One region of the Fictibacillus halophilus genome, then DNA from elsewhere that is predicted to be linked to it. Evidence: riboswitches for the same ligand, from Rfam matches in the RefSeq annotation. Region 1 holds a riboswitch; the other holds the start of a gene.
The links. A riboswitch is a leader RNA that binds a small molecule or an ion and turns the genes downstream of it on or off. The one in region 1 is predicted to bind S-adenosylmethionine.
Positions count from the first base shown of each region.

Region 2: linked by a shared signal. The riboswitch ahead of I5J82_RS04360 (2,3-diketo-5-methylthiopentyl-1-phosphate enolase) and the one ahead of I5J82_RS12965 (methionine ABC transporter ATP-binding protein) in region 1 are both predicted to bind S-adenosylmethionine.

Region 1 is NZ_JAEACF010000001.1:2,485,746-2,493,569, reverse strand. Features, by position in the region: gene I5J82_RS12990 (PQQ-dependent sugar dehydrogenase) at 1-5, shown strand, start outside; gene I5J82_RS12985 (thioredoxin family protein) at 10-357, shown strand; gene sigI (RNA polymerase sigma-I factor) at 818-1,588, shown strand; gene I5J82_RS12975 (anti-sigma-I factor RsgI family protein) at 1,679-2,908, shown strand; gene I5J82_RS12970 (hypothetical protein) at 3,029-3,373, shown strand; SAM riboswitch class I at 3,453-3,583, shown strand; gene I5J82_RS12965 (methionine ABC transporter ATP-binding protein) at 3,897-4,922, shown strand; gene I5J82_RS12960 (methionine ABC transporter permease) at 4,915-5,583, shown strand; gene I5J82_RS12955 (MetQ/NlpA family ABC transporter substrate-binding protein) at 5,613-6,431, shown strand; gene I5J82_RS12950 (carboxymuconolactone decarboxylase family protein) at 6,567-6,947, shown strand; gene I5J82_RS12945 (YuzK family famiily protein) at 7,222-7,362, shown strand; gene sufC (Fe-S cluster assembly ATPase SufC) at 7,605-7,824, shown strand, end outside.
Region 2 is NZ_JAEACF010000001.1:824,381-832,204, reverse strand. Features, by position in the region: gene I5J82_RS04390 (AI-2E family transporter) at 1-1,062, shown strand, start outside; gene I5J82_RS04385 (MBL fold metallo-hydrolase) at 1,431-2,192, opposite strand; gene I5J82_RS04380 (Lrp/AsnC family transcriptional regulator) at 2,323-2,733, shown strand; gene I5J82_RS04375 (1,2-dihydroxy-3-keto-5-methylthiopentene dioxygenase) at 2,930-3,466, opposite strand; gene I5J82_RS04370 (methylthioribulose 1-phosphate dehydratase) at 3,444-4,109, opposite strand; gene I5J82_RS04365 (2-hydroxy-3-keto-5-methylthiopentenyl-1-phosphate phosphatase) at 4,106-4,780, opposite strand; gene I5J82_RS04360 (2,3-diketo-5-methylthiopentyl-1-phosphate enolase) at 4,777-6,018, opposite strand; SAM riboswitch class I at 6,096-6,215, opposite strand; gene I5J82_RS04355 (pyridoxal phosphate-dependent aminotransferase) at 6,389-7,555, opposite strand; gene I5J82_RS04350 (carbon-nitrogen family hydrolase) at 7,577-7,824, shown strand, end outside.

The DNA of each region.
Region 1 (7,824 bases):
AGTAATACCATGAAAGAAATCACTCGAAAAAATTGGGAAAACGTTATTGAACAATCGCTGCATCACCCGTACTTTTTATACTTAGAGACTCCGCTTTGTGGAACTTGTAAGATGGGGAAGAAGATGTTTGAGGTCGCTGTCGAAACGATACGCGTTCAAAAAGACGAAAATATAGCTGTAGGTGTTAGCAATATTAATGAGATGCCAGAGCTTGCCGCCAAATATGGGGTAACCAGCGTACCATGTTTACTCATTCTTTCTAGAGGAATTGCTATCGATCGTATTTATGCACTTCAATCTGCCGGAAATATCTATCAATCCATGTTGAAACTAGTGGAAAAGGAATATAAAGGATGAAAAAAATGTGGGATACACCCCACATTTTTTAATTCATCGCCTAATTCTACAAAAAAATATGTTTTTCGGGGGTTAAATCCTAAGAAAAATATGGGAATTTAATGTCGAGCCCACGCCCTTTTGTAACAATAGAGGGTGTATTTTTTTATTTTGAAATAACGCTTATGGCTATGATAGAGGGGTTTATAAGGGTTATGGAGTAATTGTCAGTTTGTTTTGTTAATTCAGTACTTTAACGATAACGTCACAAATGTTACGGGCGCTGTAATATTGTTATAGAACTGTATCCTACAAATGTCAAAAGTCATGGTATAAATGAATAGGAGAGCTTGTTTGCATGTTTGCTCCCTAGCTTATTGTGGTAAATAAGAATGATTTTATTTTTAAAATAAAAATATACGATTCACTAATAAACGAAACAAAATGAAAAGCAATTCTTTAACTGAGGTGATTGATAATCATGGCATCTTTAAATTTAAATGCAGTATTTCCGATTGCAAAGAATAAATTATCGAGCAATAAATTAACGAGCATAGAAGATAAAGTTCTAACGATCCAAGAAAGAGACGATGAGAAGCTTAGAAATGAACTTATTGGTGATTACCAACCATTCATTAAAAAAGTCACATCGAAAGTATGCAGTCAATATATAGATCGTACAATGGACGAGTTTAGTGTAGGTCTTTTTGCCTTCAACGAAGCGATTGATCAGTATCAGGAAGGTCAAGGTAGCCGTTTCTTATCTTTCGCTGATATGGTTATTAGACGCAGAGTCATTGATTATATTCGTAAAGAAGTCCGTCAGAACAGACTCATCTTCTTACAGCCTGATGAAGAAGATGAAGAAGGTCGCTTGGAAGAAAGTTATGCAGAGCAAAAAGCTGCGATGGATCATTTCGAAGACCAGATTCAAGTAGAGAATCGCGTCTATGAGATTGAAGAATACCAAAAGTTATTAAAAACATTCGGCTTGAACTTTAAAGTATTAAGCAAGCATTGTCCAAAACATGTGGATGCACGTGAGAATGCGAAAGAAATTGCTCGTCTGTTAGCTGAGAATGAAGAACTTGCCGCATTTTTAAAAGAAAAAAAGCAATTACCAATAAAAGATTTATTAAATATGGTATCCTGTAGTCGTAAAACCATAGAGAGAAATCGAAAGTATATAATAGCAGTTTCACTTATATATTTAGGCGATTTTCAAGCGCTGAAATCATACATTCAGCCATAAGGTGAGGTAAATAGGGTTACTAGGCAAGGGAATGTCATTTTCTCTTGCCTGTAATTTATACTGATCCTGCTACATGCGGGAGGGATATCATTGAAGAACGGCAGCGGCATCGTTATTGAAGTTCAGAATAAAAAAGCAACTCTTCTTATGAAGGATGGGACTTTTGTTACAGTAAGAGTACCAGCAGGGAAAAGACCTCTTGTAGGTAATGAGTATCAGGCTTCTTATTTTTTTAGCAAAAAAAGAAGTCTTTTTGTGCTGCCATCTATTTCGTTTTCAGTCGCAGCTTTAATTGCCTTTCTCGTAATTTCAAGCCTAATGCCTAATAGCAGTCATTCTGCTGCGGCTGCTTATGTGAGCTTTGATATCAACCCAAGCCTTGAGGTTGGCGTTGACGATGAAATGAGAGTCGTTGAAATGGATGCTTTTAACGATGAAGCAAAGAAAATCATAAAAAAATATAATTTTTCTACAGATGATCGAATGCCGTTTGAAGTATTTGCAGATCAACTGATTAAAGCTTATCAGACAGAAGGATATATGGAAGAGAATCAATCTATGCTGATTACAACAGTATCCGATAAATCGAGTGATAAGAAAACGAAGCAGGAATTAGATCAGGCGCTGAATTCTATTGTGAAAAAAGCAGTCGTCCAATATCCTGTTGCAATTACTGTTTCTGAAACGAACGAAGAAGTTCGAAATAAAGCCAAACAATTAGGTGTATCTTCAGGTAAATACTCAGCATTCCAGGAAGCAACCAAGAACGATAAACACCTTAAAGAAGAAAAAATTAAAGAAGTGAAGTTTCAAGAACTTAAAGTGAATGCCACTTCTTCTAAAGATATTAAATCCGTTCCACACCCTCGTAAAATAAAGGCTGCACCACATGAAGTCAAAGTAAAGCCTGTTAATAATGGTGAGAAAAAAGAAATTAACCAGCGTTCGGTTAAAAAGCCACAAGAAAACCTTGTAAAGCCTAAAAAAAATACGAATGAAAAACGGGATAGGAAAGAGCGCGAAATAAGAAGTAAGTCTAATAACAAAAAAGAGCCTAAGCAACAAAAAGAAAAAAGTATAGAACCTAAAATGACGAAAGAACCTGTCAGATCTTCAAAACAGGATAAGGATGATTATCAACCAAAAGAGCTTAGAATAGAAAATAAACAGCAGGATAAAAATCACAACAAGCGAAATAACGGAAGCGATCGTAAGAAAGACGATAAGAGACAGCAATGGGATGATGACAGACATCATAGAGATGATCAAAGATATTCTAAAAGTGAACATGAGAAGCAAGAAAAGAAACATAAACACTAATTATGAAATAACGTGTCGTAATACCAATTACGATTCCTTGCTGCTGTCGAAGGGTTTATAAAGGTATATGAATATTCCTCTAGAATCGGTGAAGTAACAACCAATTCGGGGGGATTTTTAATGTTGGATATCCGTTACTTTGAAAGCCAAATAGCAAAAAGTCCGTATCTTTCTCTTTATAATATTCCGGTAAAGCCTAGTTTTAAATGTAAGGATGAGACTACACTTAAGATTGATTACAGAGAGGGAGAGCGGAACCGAACCGTCACATTTACAGGGAATCCGAAATATCTATCTATGTTGCTTGAGGGTAAAATGAAGCTGAGTACATTATTGAGACAAGAGATGATTGAGTTTCAAGGTACGCTCAGACAACGCTTAAAATGGGAAGCGATCTTTTACTTGAGTTCACATTGGGAAGAGATCTCTGCTGGTGTATTAGTTCGAACTGCTAAAAATATTTGACACGAATCGACAAGGATGATAATATTCTTCACAGTGATTCAAATATGTATCGCTTTAATTTAATAAAGTAACACTTTTTTACTTATCACGAGAGGTGGAGGGACTGGCCCTATGAAACCCGGCAACCGCTAGATCATTGCATTCTTATGAATGATGAACTAGAAAGGTGCCAATTCCTGCAAGACTTTAAGTAGTCTTGGGAGATGAGGAGAACGTGCATAGAATATAATATGCCTTTCTGCTCATATTGAAGCAGAGAGGCATTTTTTTGTTTGGCTGTTTTCGTTTTACGTTGAAGCTCTTGGGAGTAGTTGATTTTCCGTTACAGGATGCTCGCTTTCCACGGGGCGTGCGGTGAGCCTCTTAGCGCTATGCGCTGTTAAGAGTCTCACCTGTCCCGCTTATCCCGTAGGAGTCTCGCACCTTCCACTACAACCAACTTATCAATGAGGGGAACACCTAAGCAAACAAATGCACCGTTTCTACATGAGTCAATATTTAGATAAGAAATGAGGTAAGAATCTTGATTAATTTACAGTCAGTCCGTAAAGTCTTTCAAACCAAAGATGGCGAAGTAAAGGCTGTTGATACGGTAGATTTAAACATAAAGCAAGGAGAGATATACGGAATCATCGGCTATAGTGGTGCAGGTAAAAGTACACTGATCCGAATCCTTAACATGCTAGAGCGTCCGACTAGCGGTACGGTTACGATTGGTGGCAAAAACATGTCCGAGCTGTCATCGAAGAAGTTAAGAGAAGCAAGACAAGAAATCTCCATGATCTTTCAGCACTTTAACTTATTATGGTCCCGTACAGTACGAGAAAACATTGCTTTTCCTCTTGAAATTGCCGGTTATCCAAAAGCTAAGATCAAGCAGCGTGTTGATGAGCTGATCGACCTAGTTGGTTTGGAAGGTCGTGGCGGGTCCTACCCATCACAACTAAGTGGTGGACAAAAGCAGCGTGTAGGTATCGCGCGTGCTCTTGCTAATGAGCCAAAAGTACTTTTATGTGATGAAGCAACTTCAGCACTAGATCCTAAAACAACCGACAGCATTCTTGATCTGCTTGTGGAAATCAATCAAAAGTTAAATCTGACAATCGTTCTTATTACACATGAGATGCATGTGATCAGAAAGATTTGTCACCGTGTAGCTGTAATGGAACAGGGGAGAGTAGTAGAAGAAGGCGATGTTTTAAATGTCTTTAAAAACCCGACAGAACCAATCACGAAGGATTTTGTGAAACAAGTAACAGAACCTGAAGAAACGGTAGATACGATTAAACAGTTCATTTCCGAGTTCCCTGAAGGTCGAATCGTTCAACTTACTTTTATCGGTGGACGAGCTGGGCAGCCATTAATTACGGAACTGATTCGTAAGTATGAAGTGGACGTTAATATTCTACAAGGAAAGATTACACAAACTCAGAATGGACCTTATGGGACGTTGTTTATTCAGATTAAAGGTACAGAATCTGCACTAGCTCGTGCTATGGAGTTTTTAAACAGTGTGCAGGTTGAAGTAGAGGTGATTCATAATGCTTAGTACATGGTTCCCGAATGTTCAATGGGATGTTCTATTAGAAGCGACAAATGAAACATTATATATGTCTGCTATCTCAGTGGTCATTACATTTTTTCTAGGGCTTGCCCTTGGATTAGCGTTATTTTTAACTTCTCCTGGAAACTTGTGGGGAAATAAGTTTTTAAATAGTGTAATTGCCATAATCGTTAACGTATTTCGATCGATTCCTTTTATTATCTTAATCATTTTATTGATTCCATTTACACGCTTAATCGTAGGAACGATGCTTGGAGCTGAAGCAGCACTACCTGCTCTAATCGTAGGTGCGGCACCATTTTATGCACGTATGGTTGAGATTGCTTTGAGAGAGATTAATAAAGGGGTAATCGAAGCGGCAAAATCGATGGGTGCTACAAATGCTCAGATTATATTTAAAGTTCTTATCCCAGAAAGCACACCTGCTCTTGTGTCAGGAATCACTGTGACCGCAATCGCGCTCGTAAGTTATACAGCGATGGCTGGAGTAGTTGGTGCAGGAGGCTTAGGGAACTTAGCTTACATGGAAGGTTACCAAAGAGATAACGCGGATGTGACATTGGTTTCAACTGCACTCATCTTAGTCATCGTCTTCGTCATCCAGTGGATTGGTGATCGAATTACAACTGCGTTAGATAAGAGATAACTTTTTTAGACAACAAGGAGGAAGTTCATATGAAAAAAGTTTTATCCGTAATTATATTAACTGTTCTTGTTGCAGCTCTTGCTGCTTGTGGGAACAAAACAGAAGGCGGAATCAGCGACGAGAAGATTATTGTTGGTGCATCAAACGTACCACATGCTGAAATCCTGGAAGAAGCAAAACCTCTATTGAAAGAAAAAGGTATTGAACTTGAAATCAAAACGTTCCAAGATTATGTACTGCCAAACAAATCTTTAGATGAAAAAGAAATCGGTGCGAACTATTTTCAGCACGTTCCATATCTAGAGTCTCAAATGAAAGATCACGGATACAAATTCGAGAACGCGGGTGGCATTCACCTTGAGCCGATCGGAATCTATTCTAAAAAATACAAATCTTTAAATGAACTACCTGAAGGCGCAACTATCATCATGTCTAACTCTGTAGCAGATCATGGCCGTATGCTTGGCTTACTTGAAAAAGAAGGCTTGATCAAAGTTAAAGAAGGTGCTGGAGCAGAAGCGCAAATTAAAGATGTTGTAGAAAACCCTAAGAAGCTTAAATTTAAAGCTGACGTTGATGCAGGAATGCTGCCAAAAGCATACAAGAACGGTGAAGGTGATGCCGTTCTAATCAACACAAACTACGCGATCGATGCTGGACTGAACCCTCAAAAAGATGCGATTGCATTAGAAGGATCTGACTCTCCATTCGTAAACATCATCACGGTGCGTGAAGGAGATAAAGATAAGAAATCTGTTAAAGCTTTAGTCGAAGTACTACGTTCTAAAGAGATTCAAGATTTCATTAAGAAAAAATATGAAGGCGCAGTAGTGCCAGTAACAGAATAACGTTTGAGAGAGAACTGACTTATTTTTTGAGTCAGTTCTTTTTTTTTGACGAAAAACTTACGAATGTTTATTACATAACCGGCGTGCGATTAACCCATACTAAACCTGTTTACTATTTTGACAGGAGTGAATGAAATGAAACAAGAAGAGCAGCCGCTACCGGGATCGAATTCAACACAATATCACCTAATCCGCTATAAAGAAGGATTAGGAAAATACAATGAGAACATGCCTGAACTTACACATGCTTATAATGAATTTACCCGCCATTGCTTTAAGGAAGGCGAGATATCTGAGAAGTATAAGCAGTTGATTGCTTTAGGGATCAGTATCTATTCGCAAGATGAGTATTGTATCATCTACCACACAAAAGGATGTTTAGATCAAGGGTGTTCAGAAAACGAAATCCTTGAAGCTGTGGGAGTTTCTGCTGCATTTGGTGGGGGAGCCGCTATGAGCCAAGGTGTGACCCTCGTTCAAGAGTGCATCAAAGAATTAAATAAACCGCGTCATTAAAAGAAAGTCTAAATTCCACACTTTACATGTTTTGAAATCATCCTAAAAGGTAATGGAAGTAATGTAGCGCATTTAGCAGGATAACACAGAAAGTCACATCTGTTTTCAATAGGAATCATTATGCACGTGTATGTAGGGTGATTTCACTTTGATAACGGTTTGAGTGAAATGAGTGTTGCTGATACGCTAACATTATTAAATAACTTAACTTTGAAAGGATTGATTCATTATCCACCCCATTAAAGTAAAACATACGTCCGAGATGGAAAAAGCAATGCACCAGTCACATGGCTGTGGTTTTGCAGAGTATGAGAGGGATTTGGAAAAACGGTTAGACGTTGAGAAGGTCCGAGATAAGGAATACAAAAAAGGATTAGAAATAGCGGCAGATGCTAGTAGAAACCATACGCCGTAACATATGAACGTTAAAATTACAAAAGGCTGATTCATCAGGTGGTTTACCGCCTCATGAGTCAGCCTTTTTTCAAATATGGCGATTGATGTGCAGATAATATGACAACAATGGAAAAGTAAACAGCTCGTTCCCTTGAACATACATTTCATTTGTTATAAGATTAGAATGAGAATAAATTGAGAATGGCTATTTTGTGCCTTTTATCAAAATCTTGAGAATGATTTCTTAATGGAGGTTGTATTATGTCAGCACCTAATTTAAAGATTGAAGATCTTCGTGTTTCTATTGAAGATAAAGAGATTATTAAAGGTTTAGATCTCGAAATAAATGGTGGAGAAATCCACGCAATCATGGGACCTAACGGAACAGGAAAGTCTACTCTTTCTGCAGCGTTAATGGGACACCCTAAATATGAAGTAACTTCTGGTAAAGTTACATTCAACGGAGAAGATCTTTTAGATA
Region 2 (7,824 bases), 1.7 Mb from region 1:
GGATTTCTCCTCATTTTTCTAATTATTTTAGTTGGAACAAAGATTGATTTTATTTTCAGGCCGATCGTCGTTCTTGTTCAAACGCTATTCTTCCCGTTTTTACTTGGCGGTGTACTTTATTATCTGTTCCGTCCTGTCGTTCAATTTTTGCATAAACGAAATGTGCCTAAGGTGTTATCCATCCTTCTCATCTACTTGCTAGCTATCGGACTATTCGTATTGCTGTTCTATTCTATTGGTCCAATACTACAAAGACAGGTGAGTAATCTGGTTGAAAATACACCTGCATTAATCGACGCTATTCGTTCTAAACTAAATGATTTACAGCAAAATGAATGGGTTAGCCGTTTCCAAGAAAGTGAACAATTCGATGTAAAAGAAATCTCTGATAAAGTGACTGCTTATTTGTCTACTAGTGTTCAAACAATTGGTACGAACATCGCAAACTTTATTGGAATCATTACAAACATTATTATGATTTTTGTTACCGTACCTTTCATTCTTTATTACATGTTAAAAGAAGGTGAAAAAGCTCCACAGATGGTGCTTCAAACGCTTCCGGAAAGACAGCGTACGAATGGAACAAAAATTTTAAAAGACATGGACATCGCTCTTAGCTCATACATCCAAGGACAAATCCTAGTCAGTGTCTGTGTGGGAACCATGCTATATATCGGATATCTTGTAATTGGAATCGAGTACTCGCTGATTTTAGCTATCATCGCTATGTTCACAAATGTAATTCCGTTCCTTGGACCGATTATTGGCGTCGTTCCTGCATTAATCGTAGCAATCGTTGACTCGCCAGCGATGGTCATCAAAGTACTAGTCGTTATGGTTATTGCTCAGCAGATCGAGGGTAATGTAATCTCTCCTCAAGTTATGGGTAAAAAGCTGGATATCCATCCGCTCACCATTATTTCAATCTTGCTTGTTGCAGGAAGCCTAGGTGGTCTGCTCGGATTGATTCTAGCCGTTCCAGTGTATGCGGTGCTTAAGGTTATTGCCCTGCACACGTATCGTTTGATTAATTTAAGAAGAGCAAAAGAAGTAGAAGAATAATTAGAAAATGAAAAAGAATACACGTTTGAGAGTAACGGGTCTCTTTTGAGGAAGAAAACGATAAAAAACAAGCCAAATCTCATAGTAATTAGCACTAAAAATCGCAGCGTAATTCGCTGCGATTTTTTCGTGGTATATAAGAGTTTTGGTAAAAAAGACTTTTATCACCTGAATAAGCACACCAATTCGCTGCGAATTGACATGCGAATCCACTTGTTAATTGACCTGCCAATTTAGCGGAAAAGGATGAAAAGGCGGTTAAATCAAATATATAATAAGTTAAAAATGTGTTGTCCTTATGCCACAAACGTGCAGGATTATGGCATATCCAAAAAAAGACAGAAATCATTTTCTGTCTTTTTACATTCTTAAAATCTGTATGATTCACCGTCATCTGGCACTAATACACTAGACGTAATCCCATTTTCACTTACAAACTTTTTTAATTCTTTTCTGGACAATCCCCAGTGGTTTACAGCTTCCATGTGGACAGCAATTACCTTTGCGTTAGGAGCAGCTTTATAAACCTCATAGACATCATCTTTGCCCATGACAAGAGAGCCGCCTTCAAAGAATTGGTTATCGCCTGCATTTACCACTATAACTTCTGGTTTATGTGTGTCGATTTCCTCTTGAACTGCTTCATACCATACCGTATCTCCAGCAACATATAATGTTTTCTCCGTTTGATGTTTGAAGACAATGCCACATACTAGACCAGCAAGTTTTAAGATTTCTCCTCTTCCATGCTCGCCTTTTGTTTTAATTAATTGGATACCTTCAAAGACCGTATCTTCTTGTAAAACCTCTACACGTTGAAAACCAGCGTTACGAATTTCTGTCACATCTTCTTCATTTTGGGAAAATAATTGGATATCCTTTGGTAATACTTCTTTTGCAACTTCATCCCAATGATCATAATGCAGGTGAGTAACAATAACTGCATCAATGCCTTTAATAATTTTTTTGAGGGAAGTCGGTAAGTCAACTAATGGATTTTTTTGTTCTTGTCTTGGTGAATTTGGGAAAGGAGGATATGTCCCTTTTTCCGCTAACATTGGATCGATTAAAAACTTTTTCCCTGCGTATTCTACAACTATTGTTGCATTACGAATTTGTTGTATATTCATATTTGTTATCTCCTCTTCTTTAAAATTTCCTCTGAACAATATATATTCTATATAATACCCACTGACCGATACATAGATTAATTTAAGTCTTTTGGCTGTTTGACTTTATTAATGAAAGGAGTTAAATAAAATGTTAGATAAGACGGACTTACGTATATTGGATGAACTATCCAAGAACAGTCGGCTCACGATGAAAGAGTTAGGTGAGAAAGTTCATTTAACTGGACCAGCTGTTTCAGCTAGAGTGGCGAAATTAGAGGATAGCGGAGTTATCGAAGGTTATACCATAAAAGTCAATCAATATAAATTGGGGTATTTTATACATGCTTTCATTACAATCTTTACGCAAAGTACTTTTCATCAGCCCTATTTGTCGTTCATAAAAACAAAAGAACAACACATAATCAATAACTATAAAATTAGTGGAGACGGTTGTTACCTTCTAGAATGCAAATTTCCTTCCAATGAAATATTAAATGATTTTTTGAAGAGCTTAAACGAGCATGCAAACTATAAATTATCGATTGTCATTGATAAATAATCCATTATTCAAAAAGTATAATCTTTGAAATAATTACACTTAAACTAACGGAGTTGTTAGGTTTAGCGCTCGTATTTTCTGTATGGCGCTCGTCCATCGTGCTTGTCAGCCGCTGGACGAGCGCCTAAACCACCATCTACTCTTTCATTACAAAAGAAAACACACCATTTCAATCAAATGAAATGGTGTGTAGTAATTATTGTGCTTCTTGTGGCTGTTTATCGTAGATCGGTACCCAGCCTTCTTTTGATTTGAAGATGCGTACAGCTACTACTTTACGATCCTCTTGCAGCGTGAAATAGTGACGGAAATTTTCTGGAACGGAGATAAGGTCTCCTGGCTCTAGTTCTACATCAAAGAATCTCCCATTAGGTCCTTCGATTGCAAAGATTCCATGTCCAGAAACGATGAAACGTACTTCATCATCTGTGTGGTGATGCTCTGCTAAGAAGTTTTTCAAAAGCTCATCTAAGTTTGGCGTCGCATCAGAAAGTGAAATGACATCTTCTGTCACATACCCTCTGCGCTCAGAGATATCATCGATCTCACTGCGGAAAGTTTGTATCACTTCTGCTTTGTCCTCATCACTTAATGCGAAATTTTCACGAAGATGCGCTGGAAGTTTTTCAATGTCCCACTTTTCGTAAATAACTTCCTGAGAGTTTAAATATGCTTCTACCTCACTTTGTTTTTCAATTCTTTCGTTGTTATCATGAAATCGTAGTTGTGCCATTTTTAACGCCTCCAAATGATTGATTTTTACTTAAGAAAGTTAAAGTTTGTAACTTGATGTGGTAAGAGAACAGAAACTCAAAAGCTTCTAAATGTTTCTTCGCTTCAAAAGCATTTCTCCCCCATACGGTAATACCATGATTACGGATCAAAACAGCTTTTGTATCAGGCTTTATTAAAGCACCGACCGCTTCAGATAACTTCGATAAATCACCAAAATTTTCCACTATCGGAACCGTAATACTGCCCTCTTCTTCCCAAATTCCAAAAGCCTTTATCAGTTCTTGGCCTTGAAATGTAATCTCTCCTACGTCACCGTACAACTCAGATATCAAGTTATTATCTACGGTGTGAACGTGTAAACAACAGCCTGCATCCGTTAAACGGTATACTTCACAGTGAATACCTGTTTCTGCAGAAGCTTTTAAGTGTGTTTCTTCTACCGGTTCCCCATACTGATCTACTAAAAGAAAGTCTTCTGAAGTACGTTTTGTTTTATCTTTTCCGCTTGCAGAAACATAAAAGGCGAGCGGGGAGTCGCTTACTTTAATAGATACGTTACCACTTGTACCGGGAAACCAATTCCGTGTTGCCAGCTCATCTTTCACATCAGCAAGCTCATTCCAACGCTGTTGTTTACTCAACTTTTTACACCTCTTTTCTCTAAGACATGAATGATGTCATGAAACGTTTCAAATGGTGTGTATGGTATTTCGTTTTCTTCACATTTTTCAATTAGATAATCTCTTGCGAAAACTACATCCGCCATCTTTGATGCTTGAAGATCAGTAATCGAATCACCGATTACAATCTTTTCTGCACGGGGATACTTCTCTTCTAGTCGTCTGATAACAGAAGGTTTGCAACATCCGCAATCATTGTTACATTGATCATCACATGCGTTCGGCCAAGTGATCTTTATCGTGTCACCGGTAAAGTCACTGGCGTTACAAAAAACATAAGCTGAGTCTAGCTTGTTCTCTAAAACAGGGTGAACAAAAAAATCAATGCCACCACTAACAATATACAAGGGGATACCTTCACTTTGAGTAAATTGAATGAATTCCTGGAACCCATCTCTGATCTTAGAACGTGTTAAAACGAATTCAACGATCTCTTGTTTTTTATCTGAAGAAATTCTGGAAAACATTTTCCCGACTCCTTCACGTATCGAGATTGTTTCATTCAAGATATCATTAACGATCGGTTGCCAGCCCTCAGGTGAAAATTCTTCCATGATTGCGACGATGTTGTCTTTTTCAGTAACAGTCCCATCAAAATCACAAAAGATTACCGATTGTTGTTGGGTTTTCATTTTACTGGCACCCCACCCCAAAGCTCTAATGCTTTTTGTAGTTCTGTATGTTTTTCAGCAAAACTCTCAAAGTCCTTCCCTTTAACGACTGCATCTATCGCTTGACGGAAAGCACGTGCTCCCCCTGCAGCGCCATCTGGATGACCATGTATTCCCCCACCCGCGTTTATAACACTGTCCAATCCGAAGTCATTGAATAGAACCGGTGTTAAACCGGGGTGGATACCAGCCGACGGCACTGGAAACGACTTGTTTAAAGAGATGCGATCTGTAGTTAATGACTCTGCAATGCTTAACGTTTCATTACGATCAAGTGCTACGCTTCCATATGGTGATGGGAACAACACAAGATCTGCTCCTGCATAACGAAGCAGTTTGCCTAATAATACGGAGTAACCAATTCCGTAGAGAGACGATGATCCTATAGCTCCGGATAATGCAGGATGTGCCATGATTGGAAGCGGAATCTCTTTATCCTCTGCCAATTCTTGCAATACATCTGGCCCGTAGGACAAAACGTTAAATAGTAATGCATTAGCTCCTAATTCTGCTGCGCGCCGGGCTTTATCTCGAAGTTCACTCGTTCTGCCTGTCAGGTTTACTGCGTAAAGCGTCTTTTCACCTGTTTGTTCATGAACGGACTTTAAGACTTCTTTAGCAATTTTTACTCTTTCTTCAAAAGGAGTAAGTGGATTCTCAAAAAGAATTTCATCATCTTTCACAAGATCTACCCCACCTAAAGCCTGCTCATATAATTGTTGCTTGAAGAATGATAGATCTTTTCCAAGTACCCCTTTAAAAATACTCATAACAAGTGGGCGGTTATGGACACCTATGATATCTCGAATTCCTGTTATTCCAAACTTTGGTCCGGGAAAATGTTGTTCTAAATCTCTATCAAACTCTAAATCTACGAGCTTGATCTCACCATCTAACGAAAGTTTACCAAAAACTGTAGTTAGAATAGCTGGAAGATCATTTGAAAAGTTCGCTGATGGGTAGGAAATCTTAAGCAAGCCTCGTGTTCTATGACTTCCTAAAAATTGATCAGCACGTGGATCTTCAGGAAGTTCGATCACTTCTTCCACATTACCTTTATGTTTTTTTAGCTGTTCTTGCTCAAGTTGAGGAAGATCTGTCCATGAACCTACAGTAAGTCCGAGCGCGATTCCTTCGGCTTTTTTTTGTAGGTTTTCTTTTTTATCATGTACTAAATACGTTGCTGTAATTTTACTCATGTTTGTAGTTCTCCTTTCAAAAACGCAAAAAACCCCTTCACGAGGAAGGGGTGTCTTCATATTGACAGTTCCGCTTCCTCTTATCTCTCAGCCAAACGCTCGACTGCAAGAATTAGCACCGTTTTCAGCTAATCATAGTTAACCGAATGGTTGCCGGGTTTCATCGGGCTAGTCCCTCCACCTGCTCTTAATAAGAGTGCAAATTGTTAGAATATAATTTTAATTGTGATTATGACAGGGTATGAAGGATCTGTCAACCAAAACCTTTAATATCCTATTAGTAAGCTTTAAAGTTTTTGAAAGATGTTGATCTCCGTTCCAGATACTCGCTTTCAACTAATCAAAGAGGATAAAGAATTAAATAAAACTTCTAAAATAATTTAGTAATTCGATCAGCAGCCTCGATCAAACGTTCTTCAGACGTTAATAGACCGGCACGTACATATCGATCGCCTTCACTTCCAAATCCGATTCCTGGTGCGACGACGACATGTGCTTTCTCAAGCAAATAGTCGGCGAACGTTTCAGATGTATACCCTTCAGGTACAGGCAGCCAACAGAAGAATGAACCTTTTGGCGATTCCACGTTCCATCCGTTTTCATTCAAACGTCCGATGAATGCATTTCGACGACTTTCATATGTATCTACCAGTTCATCCACACATTGCTGTGATCCGTTCAATGCCTCAGCCGCAGCATGCTGGACCGCTCCAAACAAGCTTACATAAAAATGATCTTGAAGAAGGTTAATAGATTCAATGACAGATTCATTTCCAACCGCGAAACCAACGCGCCATCCTGCCATGTTATACGTTTTGGAAAGGGTATAGATTTCTATTCCTACGTCCTTTGCTCCTTCTACCTGTAGAAAACTAACCGGCTTTTGTCCATCAAATCCGATAGCACCATAAGCAAAATCATGACACACAAGAATATCATGTTTGTTAGCGAGCTCTACTGTCTCTTTAAAAAATGATTCAGTTGCAACACCGGCAGTTGGGTTGTTCGGATAGTTTAAGAACATAAGCTTGGCTTTGTTCAATACCGTTTCAGGTAATTCATCATACTTCGGCAGAAAATCATTTTCTTTTCTTAAGGGCATTGTCTCCATCTTAGCACCGGCCATTGCAACACCTGACCAATAATCCGGGTATCCCGGATCTGGAACGAGTGCAACATCACCTTGGTTTAAATAACATTGTGATAACTCTACTAAGCCCACTTTCCCTCCAAAGAGTATCGCTACTTCTTTCTCGGGATCAAGTGTCACACCATATTCTCGTTTATAAAAATCGGCTGCTGCCTGCTTCAAAAATCCATGTCCGCGAAACGGTGAATACTTATGGAAATCAGCTCGATCTGCTCCCTCTTTTAACGCATCTACAATATGCTGCGGAGTGGGTTGATCGGGATTTCCTTGTCCTAGATTAATAACGTCATAGCCTTGCTCCACATAGTGAGATACTTTTTTTACAAGCTTGGCGAAAAATTGCTCTGGCAGTTTCCCCATCACTTCTGCCTGCTCAAAACGTTTCACGACGATCACTTCCAGTCTAATTTGAATGTTCTTGAAATTCTAATCAGTTATGTTATACGCTTAAATAAATTCTGTAAAGACTTTTTTTACAATCTGGAGGGTACAATCATGAAAATTGCCTGCATTCAAGTTGACATTCAATATGGCAAACCTGAAAAAAATTATGAACACATTGAAAATAAAATTCGTGAAGCGGTTGAACAGCACCATCCTGATACAATCGTTCTGCCAGAACTATGGGATACCGGATATGACCTAACCCGCTTAGA